Regions from separate parts of the Rosenbergiella sp. YN46 genome, predicted to be linked through region 2. Evidence: predicted binding sites of a transcription regulator. Region 2 holds the regulator's gene; the other holds the start of a gene.

Region 1 (5,792 bases), on a different contig from region 2:
ATCTTCGCTGACGCCATGCACCACCACCGGAAACCCCATCCGGCTCAGTAACAGCGCCAGCAGCGGCGTCAGGTTCGCCTGACGCCGGGCGCCGTTATAGGTTGGAATCACTACCGGCATCGGTTTTCCCGCAGGCGGGGTCAGCGTCAGGGTTCGCTGGCGCACCGCATCGTAAAAGCCGCGCAGTTCCGCCTCGCCTTCGCCTTTAATTCGCAGCGCCATCAGTATGCCGCCCAACTCCAGATCCGGCACCTTGCCATCCAGCATATGGCTGTAGAGTCCGCGCGCGCTGTCAAAGTCGAGATCCCGGGCGTGATTCTTACCGCGCCCAATCTCTTTAATCATTTTGCGGTAATCCACCAACTATCTCCTCTTTCGGGTCATGCCATTAAGTGTAACCCGTCCGCTTCGCCCTGAGCGACGCTTTCGCCCTCCGGCCCCGGTAGTTGTCGGTTTTTCCAGCAGCTTACTGTCTGGCTCCGGCGCGGGCGGCTGAAGCACCGGAAAAACCGGTAACGCCGCCAGCAGCCGCTGGCCGTAACTTTTGGTCAGCAGGCGCTTATCGTAAATGACCACGTCACCCCAGCAGTCATGGCTGCGAATCAGCCGGCCAACCTGCTGGATCAGATTAAAAGAGGCGCTGGGCAGGCTCTGCACCTCGAACGGATAGCGGTTATGCGCCTTCAGCCATTCGCCTTCGGTCTCCACCACCGGGCTGTCCACCGGCGGGAAGGCTATCTTATGAATGTGCACCTGGCTTAGCAGCTCGCCTTTTAAATCCAGCCCCTCGGCAAACGATTGCAGCCCCACCAGCACGCTGGTCTGGCCTTCCGCGACCCGCTGACGATGCAGTTCCACCAGCCGATAGCGTGGCAGATCGCCCTGTACCAGCAGTTGCAGACGCAGATCGGGAACGCACTCCAGAAAAGTGGTCATGGCCCTTAAGCTTGCAAACAGTACCAGCATCCCCCGGTGTTCGCCCTTTTCCAGTTCAGCGCGAAAGAAGCCCGCCATCTCGGCGATATGTAGCCGTTCATGTTCCATCAGCGGCGCGTAGCGCATCCTCGGAATCACCAGTCGCCCCTGATGCGCGTGATCGAACGGGGAATCCAGCGCCACAAATCGATCCCCGGCCTTTTCTTTAAGGCCGCTCAGCTCCTGAAGTCGCGAGAAGCTGTTCAGCGAACGCAGGGTCGCCGAGGTCACCACCACGTGGGGCACGCTGCGCCACAGCAGCTTTTCCAGCTGATCGCTGACCCGAATCGCCGCGCAGTGCAGCAGCAGCTTCGGCTGCCCGTCGCGCACTTCCCGGGCTATCCACTTGCACACCGGCGCGTTCGAACTGTTAGCCATGGCCGCCAGTTTCCACAGTTTACTCTGGGCCTCAAAGTGCCCCAGCGCGCGGTTCATCTGCAAAAGCAGCCGATGCAGGCGCACGATATCGTGTTGGCCGGTACGTTCGCTCAGGTCATTCAGGAAGGCTTCCGCCAGACCGCGCAGCGCGTCGGAAAGCTTCGCCATACGCTGCACCATCGGCAGCACCTCTTCCGGCAGTTCGCCCATGGCGAACCGATATATACCTTCGCTTTCTCCCGGCAGATACAGACTGAAGATCCCCGCAAGCGTGATAGCCAGCTCGTCCAGCTCTTCACAGTGGTTGCTAAGGCGTTCCGGAGTCGCAAGCGGCGGAACGCTTTTCGGGCGGAACTGTTCAAGACTGGTGGCGATAAGCTTGCTGAACAGATCCAGTTGCAGCCTCAGCCAGCCGGGGGTGATTTCAGCACTGGTTTCCAGGGCATCGCGCGCCACATCCGGCAGATGGTGCCCTTCGTCCAGCACCAGCAGCAGATGTTTCGCCGGCGGCAGCACGCTTTCATTTTCCAGCGCCGCCATCACCAGAGCGTGATTGGCCACCACCACTTCCGCTTCGGCTATCTCGCGGCGCGCCACGAAAAACGGGCATTCGCGATACCACTGACAGTTAGTGCCCAGACAGCCGACTTTGTCGGTACTCAGCCGCCGCCACAGGTCATCGGCAATGTTTTTCTTACTGTGATCGCGCACCCCGTCCCAGCTGTAGCTGTCCAGGGTTTGCTTCAGATCGACACACAGCTTGCGCTCTTCCTTGCTGGTGGCGGTCAGGGCGTCGTCAAGCATCGCCAGCAAATCGCCCTGCTGCTGCGGTTCATCACTGGCCAGCATGGCAAGATTGCGCGGACAAACGTAGCGCCCGCGCCCGAAGGCGGCGGTAAACTTTAAACCGGGGATGATTTTGGCAAGCAAAGGCAGGTCTTTACTGAAGATCTGATCCTGCAGCGCCACATTGGCGGTGCTGATCACCAGGGTTTTCTGCTCGGCGCGGGCCAGCGCGATGCCGGGAATCAGGTAGGAGAGCGTCTTGCCGACGCCGGTCGGCGCTTCAATGGCGAGATGGCGCCCCTCTTCATCCGCCAGGGTTTTCGCCACTTCGGCGATCATCTGACGCTGAGGAGCGCGGGGAATAAAGTCCGGAATTTGCTGAGAAAGCGCCTTGTACCAGGCGCTGATTTGCGCCTTATGCGCCGCGGACAATGCCATGGGAGAACCGTTTTACTGCGAAAAACCGCCACTATTCTCCCATGTTTAAGGCATGGGGTACAGAAAGACCTTAGCGGTTACCTTCGCCGCCGCCCTGACCACCGCGACGACGTCGGCGACCGGAACCTTCACCGGCAGGCTTAGGCGCCTGGCCGCTTTCGGCGCGCTTACGCGGCTGACCCTGCCCGCGCCCACCGCCAGCATTTCCCCGACCACCGCCATTGCCGCGGCCACCTCCGTTACCACGCCCCTGACGCCCATTCTGAATCGGCTCTGCCTTAATAGAGGGGTCCGGCTCGAAACCCGGCTCGGCGATACGCGGAATTTCGCGCTTCAGCAGGCGTTCAATATCGCGCAGCAGTTTATGCTCATCCACGCAGACCAGCGACAGCGCTTCACCGGTGGCGGCGGCACGACCGGTACGGCCAATACGGTGCACGTAATCTTCCGGCACGTTGGGCAGCTCATAGTTGACCACGTGCGGCAGCTCTTCAATATCCAGACCGCGTGCGGCGATATCGGTCGCCACCAGCACCCGAATATCGCCCGACTTAAAGTTGGCCAGCGCCCGGGTACGCGCGCCCTGGCTCTTATTGCCGTGAATGGCGGCAGCGGTGATGCCGTCTTTATTCAGCTGTTCCGCCAGATGGTTGGCGCCGTGCTTGGTGCGGGTAAAGACCAGCACCTGGCGCCAGTCGCCCTTGCCAATCAGCAGCGACAGCAGTTCACGCTTGCGCTTTTTATCCACAAAGTGAACGTGCTGGGTCACCTGCTCCGAGGCAGTATTACGGCGCGCCACTTCCACCTCTTCCGGGTTATGCAGCAGTTTTTCCGCCAGCCCCTTGATCTCGTCAGAAAAAGTCGCGGAAAACAGCAGATTCTGGCGGCGCGGCGGCAGTTTTGCCAGCACCCGACGGATATCGTGGATAAAGCCCATATCCAGCATGCGGTCGGCTTCGTCCAGTACCAGAATTTCCACCTGATCCAGCTTCACCGCGTTCTGATGTTCCAGATCGAGCAAACGGCCCGGCGTCGCCACCAGTACGTCAACCCCGCCGCGCAGCTTCATCATCTGCGGGTTGATGCTCACGCCGCCAAACACCACCAGCGAACGGATATTCAGGTATTTGCTGTAGTCGCGCACGTTTTCGCCGATCTGCGCGGCCAGTTCGCGGGTTGGGGTCAGAATCAGGGCGCGCACCGGACGGCGCCCTTTGCTGTGCGGCTCGCGCTGCGTCAACAGCTCCAGCAGCGGCAGCGTAAAGCCGGCGGTTTTACCGGTGCCCGTCTGGGCGCTGGCCATCAGATCGCGACCGCTGAGCACCACGGGGATCGCCTGGCGCTGGATAGGGGTGGGTTCGCGATAGCCCTGTTCGGCAACGGCGCGCAGAATATCGGGGCTCAGCCCAAGAGAATCAAAAGACATAACTACTCCAGACCCGCCCTGACCGGGCAACCGGTGTCGTTTCCAGGGGGAGTGTGCAAGCCGGGAACCGGCCGGTTACTCAAAGGCACAAACCACAGTGCCGTTACAGGGGGCGGAGTGTATCAGTTTTTGCGACCTGGCGCATAAATTCTCCACAGGCGGAAACATTAGCAGAACCAATTGACGTTTCTGGACACAATGGCAAAACCTGCTTACTCTTAATCAATCGATTGATTAACTTTTCAGGAACTCCTGCCTGATGAGCAACCGAACCACACCCCCTACCGCCAGAGGGGAGCAGGCCAGACAGCAACTCATCCACGCCGCCATCGCCCAGTTTGGCGAATACGGCCTGCATGCCACCACCCGCGATATCGCTGCCCAGGCGCAGCAGAATATCGCCGCCATTACCTATTACTTCGGATCAAAAGAGGCGCTTTATCTGGCCTGCGCGCACTGGATTGCCGATTTTATAGAGAATAACTTCCAGCAGCATGCCGCCACCGCCGAAAAGCTGCTGAAAAGCGGTGCTGAACGACAAGCCGTGCGCCAGCTTATCGTTGAAGCCAGCCGTCACCTTATCACCCTGCTCACCGCCGATGAAACGCTGAATATCAGCAAGTTTATCTCCCGCGAGCAGTTGGCCCCAACCGAGGCTTATCAGTTAATTCACCAACGGGTGACCGCGCCGATGCATGAACTTCTTACCCGTTTGATCGCCCGCTACTGCGGGCGCGACCCCGGAGATACCGAAACCATTCTCCATACCCATGCCCTGCTGGGGGAGATACTCGCCTTCCGGTTAGGGCGCGAAACCATACTGCTGCGCGCCGGTTGGCAGCACTTCGATGCGGCGGGGGTTCAGCAAATTATTTGGGTGGTAACCCAACATATCGATCTCATTCTACAGGGACTTTCCGTCCAGCGAGGAGCCGACGAAAATGAAAAGTAGCAAGTCTGTTGTGGCGGCGCTGATCGTTGTGGCGCTGCTGGCCGCCACCCTCGGCGGCTGGTGGTGGTATCGCAGCCAGCATAACCAGCCCCTGACGCTATATGGCAACGTGGATATCCGCACGGTGAATATCAGCTTCCGGGTTGGAGGGCGTCTGGCGACCCTTAACGTGGATGAAGGGGATACCATTAAGCGCGGCGACGTGCTGGGCGAACTGGATAAAGCGCCTCTGGATAACGCCCTGCGACAATCACAGGCCAACGTCGCCGCCGCCCAGGCCAAATACTCTCTGATGATGGCCGGCTACCGCAGCGAAGAGATAGCTCAGGCCGCCGCCGCCGAACGTCAGGCGCGCGCCTCCTGGGAATATGCGGACAAGTTTTATCAGCGTCAGCTTGGGCTGTGGAACAGTCGCTCCGTCTCCGCCGACGCGTTGTCCAACGCCCGTTCATCGCGCGATCAGGCCGCGGCCAACCTGAAAGCGGCCCGCGATAAGCTGGCCCAGTACCAGACCGGGAACCGACCGCAGGAAATCGCCGAGGCCAAAGCCAGTCTGGAACAGGCCCAGGCCGCACTGGCCCAGGCGCAACTGGATCTTCAGGACGCCACGCTTATCGCCCCTTCCGACGGCACCCTGCTGACCCGCTCCATAGAGCCAGGCACCATGCTCAGCGCCGGCAGCAACGTTCTGACGCTGTCGCTGACCCGCCCGGTCTGGATCCGCGCTTATATCGATGAGCCAAACCTTAACCAGGCCCGGCCGGGTCGTGAGGTACTGATTTACACGGATGGCCGCCCGAACACTCCCTGGCACGGGAAGATAGGCTTTGTCTCGCC
Region 2 (5,792 bases):
ACCGACGAAACCCTGCACTTCCACGTTGAGCCTTTTGAGGGAGCGGTTCTGGAGCCGGAAGCGCTGGCGTTTACCGGTATCGATCCCCATAACCCGCTGCGCGGCGCGGTCAGCGAATACGACGCCCTGCACGCCATTTTCAAAATGGTGCGCAAAGGGGTGAAAGCAAGCAACTGCAACCGGGCGATTATGGTGGCGCACAATGCCACTTTCGACCACGGTTTTATGATGGCAGCGGCGGAGCGCGCCGGTCTGAAACGCAATCCGTTTCATCCGTTTGTCACCTTCGATACCGCCGCCATGAGCGGACTGGCGCTGGGCCAGACCGTGCTGGCAAAAGCCTGCATCGCCGCCGGGATCGACTTCGACGGCGAACAGGCGCACTCTGCGCTCTACGACACCGAACGCACGGCGCAACTGTTCTGTGAAATCGTCAACCGCTGGAAGCGGCTGGGCGGCTGGCCGCTGCCTCAGGTCGAAAGCGACGAGGTATAAGTCACAGCCACAAAAAAGGCGGTTCATCATGAACCGCCTTTTTATCAGTCAAAGAGCGACTTATTCCGCGTCGGACTCTTCCGACTTATGCTTTGCGGCGGTTTCTTTGATAAGCGTTTGCAGCTCGCCGGCCTGATACATCTGGATGATGATATCGCAACCGCCAACCAGTTCGCCTTCCACCCACAGTTGCGGAAAGGTCGGCCAGTTAGCATATTTCGGCAGCTCGGCGCGAATATCCGGATTCTGCAAAATATCCACGTAGGCGAAGCGCTCGCCGCAGGCGGCCAGCGCCTGAACAGCCTGAGCAGAGAAGCCACAGCTGGGCAACTTCGGCGACCCCTTCATGTACAGCAGGATGGGGTTCTCGTTAATCTGGCGCTCAATTTTTTCGATAGTGGTGCTCATTGTCATGCTTCCTCAAGCTTTTTACGGCGTTAGCCTTACATTGTAGCCACTCACGGCCAGTGGTAAAACACCCGCTTTCACAGGGTTATCGCCATGACGGCCACGCGTGGGAAAAGCTGCATACAGAATAACACTTTACTCGCGGGCGCGTGAACATTCCCCAGCCAGGATCGGCACGGTTTTATTCGGTTGATGGTGAAAAAAACGAATAGCCTCCCCCACCGTCACGTCTGGAAACAAAAAACCCGCTTCCCGCATGCGGTTTCAGTAGATTAAAATCCCCTGACGCTCAGAGACGACGCCGCCCGGCGCCGCACTAACCATCGTTCAGGAAGATAACGAGTGGCCCGAAAAAGAAAATTTGCGCTTACCGTTTGCGCGCTGTTCCTGGGCAGCGCCCTGGTGGCTCCTGCCCAGGCTGCGGGACACAGCCACCAGACGACACAGCACAAGGCTCGCCCCCATAAGTCAGGTACCCGTCATAAGCCGGCGCTGCGCACCAGCAAACGCCACGCCAGCGCCCGCAGTAATAAACACACCGCTCAGCGAAAAAACCGCGCTCACGCCACAGACGCCTCAATAGCCAGCGCTCACAGAGCCAGAATCGAAAAGGCCCGCAAACTGGCAATGAGTAAATTAATGAATCAGTTGGGAAAACCCTATCACTGGGGAGGAAGTTCGCCGCGTACCGGTTTTGATTGCAGCGGTCTGGTCTGGTATGCCTATAAAGATCTGGTCAATATCCGCATCCCCCGCACCGCCAACGAAATGTATCACCTGCGCGACGCAGCACCGGTGAATCGCGGCGAGCTACAGCGCGGCGATCTGGTTTTCTTCCGCATTCGCGGCCGCGGCGCCGCCGATCACGTAGGGGTCTATGTGGGAAATGGCAAGTTTATCCAGTCGCCGCGCACCGGGCGCGATATCCAGATAACCTCTCTGAGTGACGACTACTGGCAGCGCCACTACATTGGCGCCCGCCGGGTTATGACCCCGAACACTCTGCGCTAACGCGTGGATTCGCCCCCTGGGTTCAAGGGGGCGTCGTTTTCATTACTCGGCATCCACGGCCAGCGTCCGCTCCGACGTCTTACGCGACGAAAACAGCACCAGTAGTAGTCCCAGTGCGGCGATAATGCCGCCCATCACCGGAACAAAGCCGTATCCCAGCCCACCGGAGATTACCGCACCGCCCGCCGCCGCGCCCAGCGCGTTACCGAGGTTAAAAGCACCAATATTGACCGACGAAGAGAGCCCCGGCGCTTCATGGGCTACGCGCATCACCCGCATCTGCAGCGGCGGAACCACGGCAAAGGTTGCCGCGCCCCAAACTACCATGGCGATAGCGGCGCCGACCTCGCTGCGCGCAAGCCAGGGTATCGCCACCATAATCACGGTCAACAGCAGCAGAAAACCTTTCAGAGTACCGTTAACCGAACGGTCAGCGCAGCGGCCGCCCAGATAGTTACCCAGCGAAAATCCCAGCCCCACCAGCACCAACATCCCGGTAGTGAAACCCGGTGATGCGTGAGTCACGCGCTGAAGTACCGGTGCGATATAGGTATAAAGGGTAAACATCGCCCCTGCGCCCAGAACCGTGGTCAGCAGCGCCATTAATACCTGAGGACGCATCAGTACTCCCAGCTCGCGCTTCACGTCCGGACGAGCCCCAGCGCCGCCCGCAGGCAGTGACAGCCACAGGCTCAGCATCGCGATCGCGCCCAGACCGGCGGTGGCAAGGAAGGACATACGCCAGCCGATGGCGCTGCCCAGCCAGGTCGCAGCTGGCACGCCGCCGATGTTAGCGATAGTCAGTCCCATAAACATAGTGGCTACCGCGCTGGCCTGCTTCTCTTTGGGTACCAGGCTCGCCGCCACTACCGATCCCAGTCCAAAGAAAGCGCCGTGGTTAAGGCTGGTGATAATGCGGGAAAGCAGAAGCATGCCATAATTCGGCGCCAGCGCTGACAGCAGGTTGCCGACAATAAAGATTCCCATCAGAAACAGCAGCGCACTGCGTCTGGCACGATGCGATAGCAGTAGCGTCATCAGCGGCGCGCCAACCATTACGCCAATTGCGTAAGCGCTAATCAGCATACCGGCCACGGGAATGGAAACCCCTACGCCATCGGCGATCACCGGTAATAAGCCCATAGGGGAAAATTCTGTTGTTCCTATACCAAATGCCCCGATGGCCAGCGCCAGTAAGGGGAAATTGACTTTCATTGTTATTTCTCCGGTAAATTCGGGAGACAGCTTCCGCAAGGGCGGAACTCACTGCTTCCGGATATCGTCAGGCGGAGAATAATGACAGTCTGAAGGGAAAAGTTAAAGTCGTGTTAAAAGCAAAAGGCTGTTGCGCAAATGGCAATAATAGAAAGGCCCGGATACGCAACAGGGCGCATCCGGGCCGGAGATTAATGCAGTACGGCGGTCAGGGCGCCGCCAACAATCACGCCAAGGGCGATAATGGTGGTGATCAGCGAGTATTTCAGATCGGTACTCATGCGTTTCTCCTGCTCCTTTTCCATATTTAGTGTAAGGACTGATTCATTTTCCCACAAACGGCTCTGAAAATCCTGCATCAAGTGGCTTTATATGCAGATTTCCTCTTCCACTTTTGGCGAAGATAGGACAAAATCCCCGGCTAACTTGTTTATGCGCCGTCCGGTTATGCCCTCCTCCCGTTTAATGTCGCCTCCCCGACATACCCGCAGCCCGAAAAGTTGCGCCCCGGGATAAGTCCAGGCAAACGATTAACCGGCCGGTATTCAGGAACCCAGGAAATGGCCGGGAGTGACGACTGATGGCAACAATTAAAGATGTGGCAAAGCGGGCAAACGTCTCCACCACGACGGTGTCACATGTCATTAATAAAACCCGCTTTGTCGCGGAAGAGACCCGTAATGCGGTATGGGCCGCCATCAAAGAGCTACATTACTCACCCAGCGCCGTAGCCCGCAGCCTGAAAGTGAATAACACCAGGACCATCGGGCTGTTGGCCACCAGCAGTGAAGCCCCCTACTTTGCGGAAATTATCGAGGCCATAGAGAAAAACTGTTTTGATACGGGCTACACCCTGGTACTGGGCAACGCCTGGAACAACCAGGAAAAGCAACGCGCCTACCTGTCGATGATGGCCCAGAAGCGCGTTGACGGCCTGCTGGTGATGTGTTCGGAATATCCGGAGCCGCTGCTGGAGATGCTCGAAGAGTACCGCCACATTCCGATGGTGGTGATGGACTGGGGCGAAGCGAAAGCCGATTTCACCGACTCGGTGATCGACAATGCCTTCGAAGGGGGTTACATGGCGGGACGCTATCTGATTGAACGCGGCCATCGCGATATCGGCGCGATCCCCGGCTCGCCGCACCGCAATACTGGCGCTGGCCGTCTGGCAGGCTTTAAAAAGGCGCTGGAAGAAGCGCGCATCAGACTGAACGAAAAATGGGTGGTTCAGGGCGACTTCGAGCCGGAATCCGGCTACCGCGCCATGCAGCAGATTCTGTCCGCGCCGCAGCGCCCCACGGCGGTATTCTGCGGCGGCGATGTAATGGCGATGGGCGCCCTGTGCGCCGCCGACGAAATGGGCCTGCGGGTTCCTCAGGATATTTCGATTATCGGTTATGACAATGTGCGCAACTCCCGTTACTTCACACCAGCGCTGACCACCATCCACCAGCCCAAGGATTCTCTGGGAGAAACGGCTTTTAATATGCTTATCGACCGTATCGTCAATAAGCGCGAGCAGTCCCGCACTCTGGAAGTTCACCCACGCCTGATTGAACGCCGCTCGGTGGCCGATGGCCCGTTCCGCGACTATCGGCGCTAACGCCAGGGAGCCCGCTCAGTCGGGCTCCTTCAGCCATTCCGCATTCAGCGTTTCGCTATCCCCCAGATAATCCAGCAGCCAGACCAGCACCGGCGACGCTTCATTCTGACGCCAGCTCAGACAGCAGGCGGCATCCGGAAAACGGTTTTCCAGGGTCAGCGCCGTCCAGCGACCACTTTTTATCCGAGGTTGCGCAATATGGGCCGGCACCATACCGACACACAACCCGGCATCCAGACACTCTTTTGCACTCTCCCAGTCCGGTACCACCATGCGGCGCTGGTTATCCAGTAGCCAGGTGGTACGCTTAGGCAGCGAACGCGAAGTATCCTCCAGCACCAGCGAAGGCCAGCGCCGCAGCCGTTCGTCATCCAGCGGTCCCCTCTCTTCTGCCAGCGGATGACTGGCCGCCACCACGCAATGCCAGCGCAGCATCCCCATATCCCGAAACGCGTAACGCCCCCCAACAGGCACCGCCCGGGTAGCGCCGATCGCCAGCTCCACGCGCCCGTCTTCCAGCGCATCCCACACGCCGTTAAACACTTCACGGGAAACCAGCAGCTCCACATCGGGAAAATGGCGATAGAAATCCAGCACCAGCTGGCGGATACGCGCCGGTTTGACGATGTTATCCACGGCGATGGAAAACTGACCGCGCCAGCCGTTGGCTATCTGCTGACAGCGCTGGCGAGTGGCGAGCATTTTTTTGATAACTTCTCGCCCCTCGCGCAGAAAAAAGGCCCCGGCCTCCGTCAGTTCAACATCGCGGTGGCGGCGCACGAACAGCGGTACCGCCAGCCATGTCTCTAACTGACGCACGGTATAGCTGACCGCCGAAGGCACCCGATGCAGCTCCTGAGCCGCCGAACTAAAGCTGCCGTTACGAGCAACGGCATCTACCACTTCCAGTGAGTATTCTGACCACATATCTGCCTGCAAAAAATTTGAATGCAACAGGCAAATATTAGCGTTTCACAAGCGATAGCGCACTCCTTACACTGCACCCATTGTTTGTGTATCACCAGAAAAAGCGTTAGAGAAAAATCATGCGATCTGG

What was found. Region 2 encodes PurR, which represses purine synthesis genes. Its sites were predicted from a motif close to CANGCAAACGTTTGCNTG; they were not measured.
Region 1: a site for PurR is predicted at 4,027-4,044, ahead of cecR (transcriptional regulator CecR). Genes of this name have one in related genera too.

The regions. Positions count from the first base shown of each region.
Region 1 covers NZ_JAZHEE010000001.1:293,737-299,528, forward strand. The annotation lists gene ybiB (DNA-binding protein YbiB) at 1-360, opposite strand, end outside; gene dinG (ATP-dependent DNA helicase DinG) at 364-2,577, opposite strand; gene rhlE (ATP-dependent RNA helicase RhlE) at 2,648-4,003, opposite strand; gene cecR (transcriptional regulator CecR) at 4,263-4,955, shown strand; gene hlyD (secretion protein HlyD) at 4,945-5,792, shown strand, end outside.
Region 2 covers NZ_JAZHEE010000021.1:20,743-26,534, forward strand. The annotation lists gene rnt (ribonuclease T) at 1-495, shown strand, start outside; gene V3W49_RS14810 (Grx4 family monothiol glutaredoxin) at 556-903, opposite strand; gene V3W49_RS14815 (C40 family peptidase) at 1,246-1,914, shown strand; gene V3W49_RS14820 (MFS transporter) at 1,957-3,129, opposite strand; gene cydH (cytochrome bd-I oxidase subunit CydH) at 3,321-3,410, opposite strand; gene purR (HTH-type transcriptional repressor PurR) at 3,710-4,735, shown strand; gene punR (DNA-binding transcriptional activator PunR) at 4,751-5,662, opposite strand; gene punC (purine nucleoside transporter PunC) at 5,782-5,792, shown strand, end outside.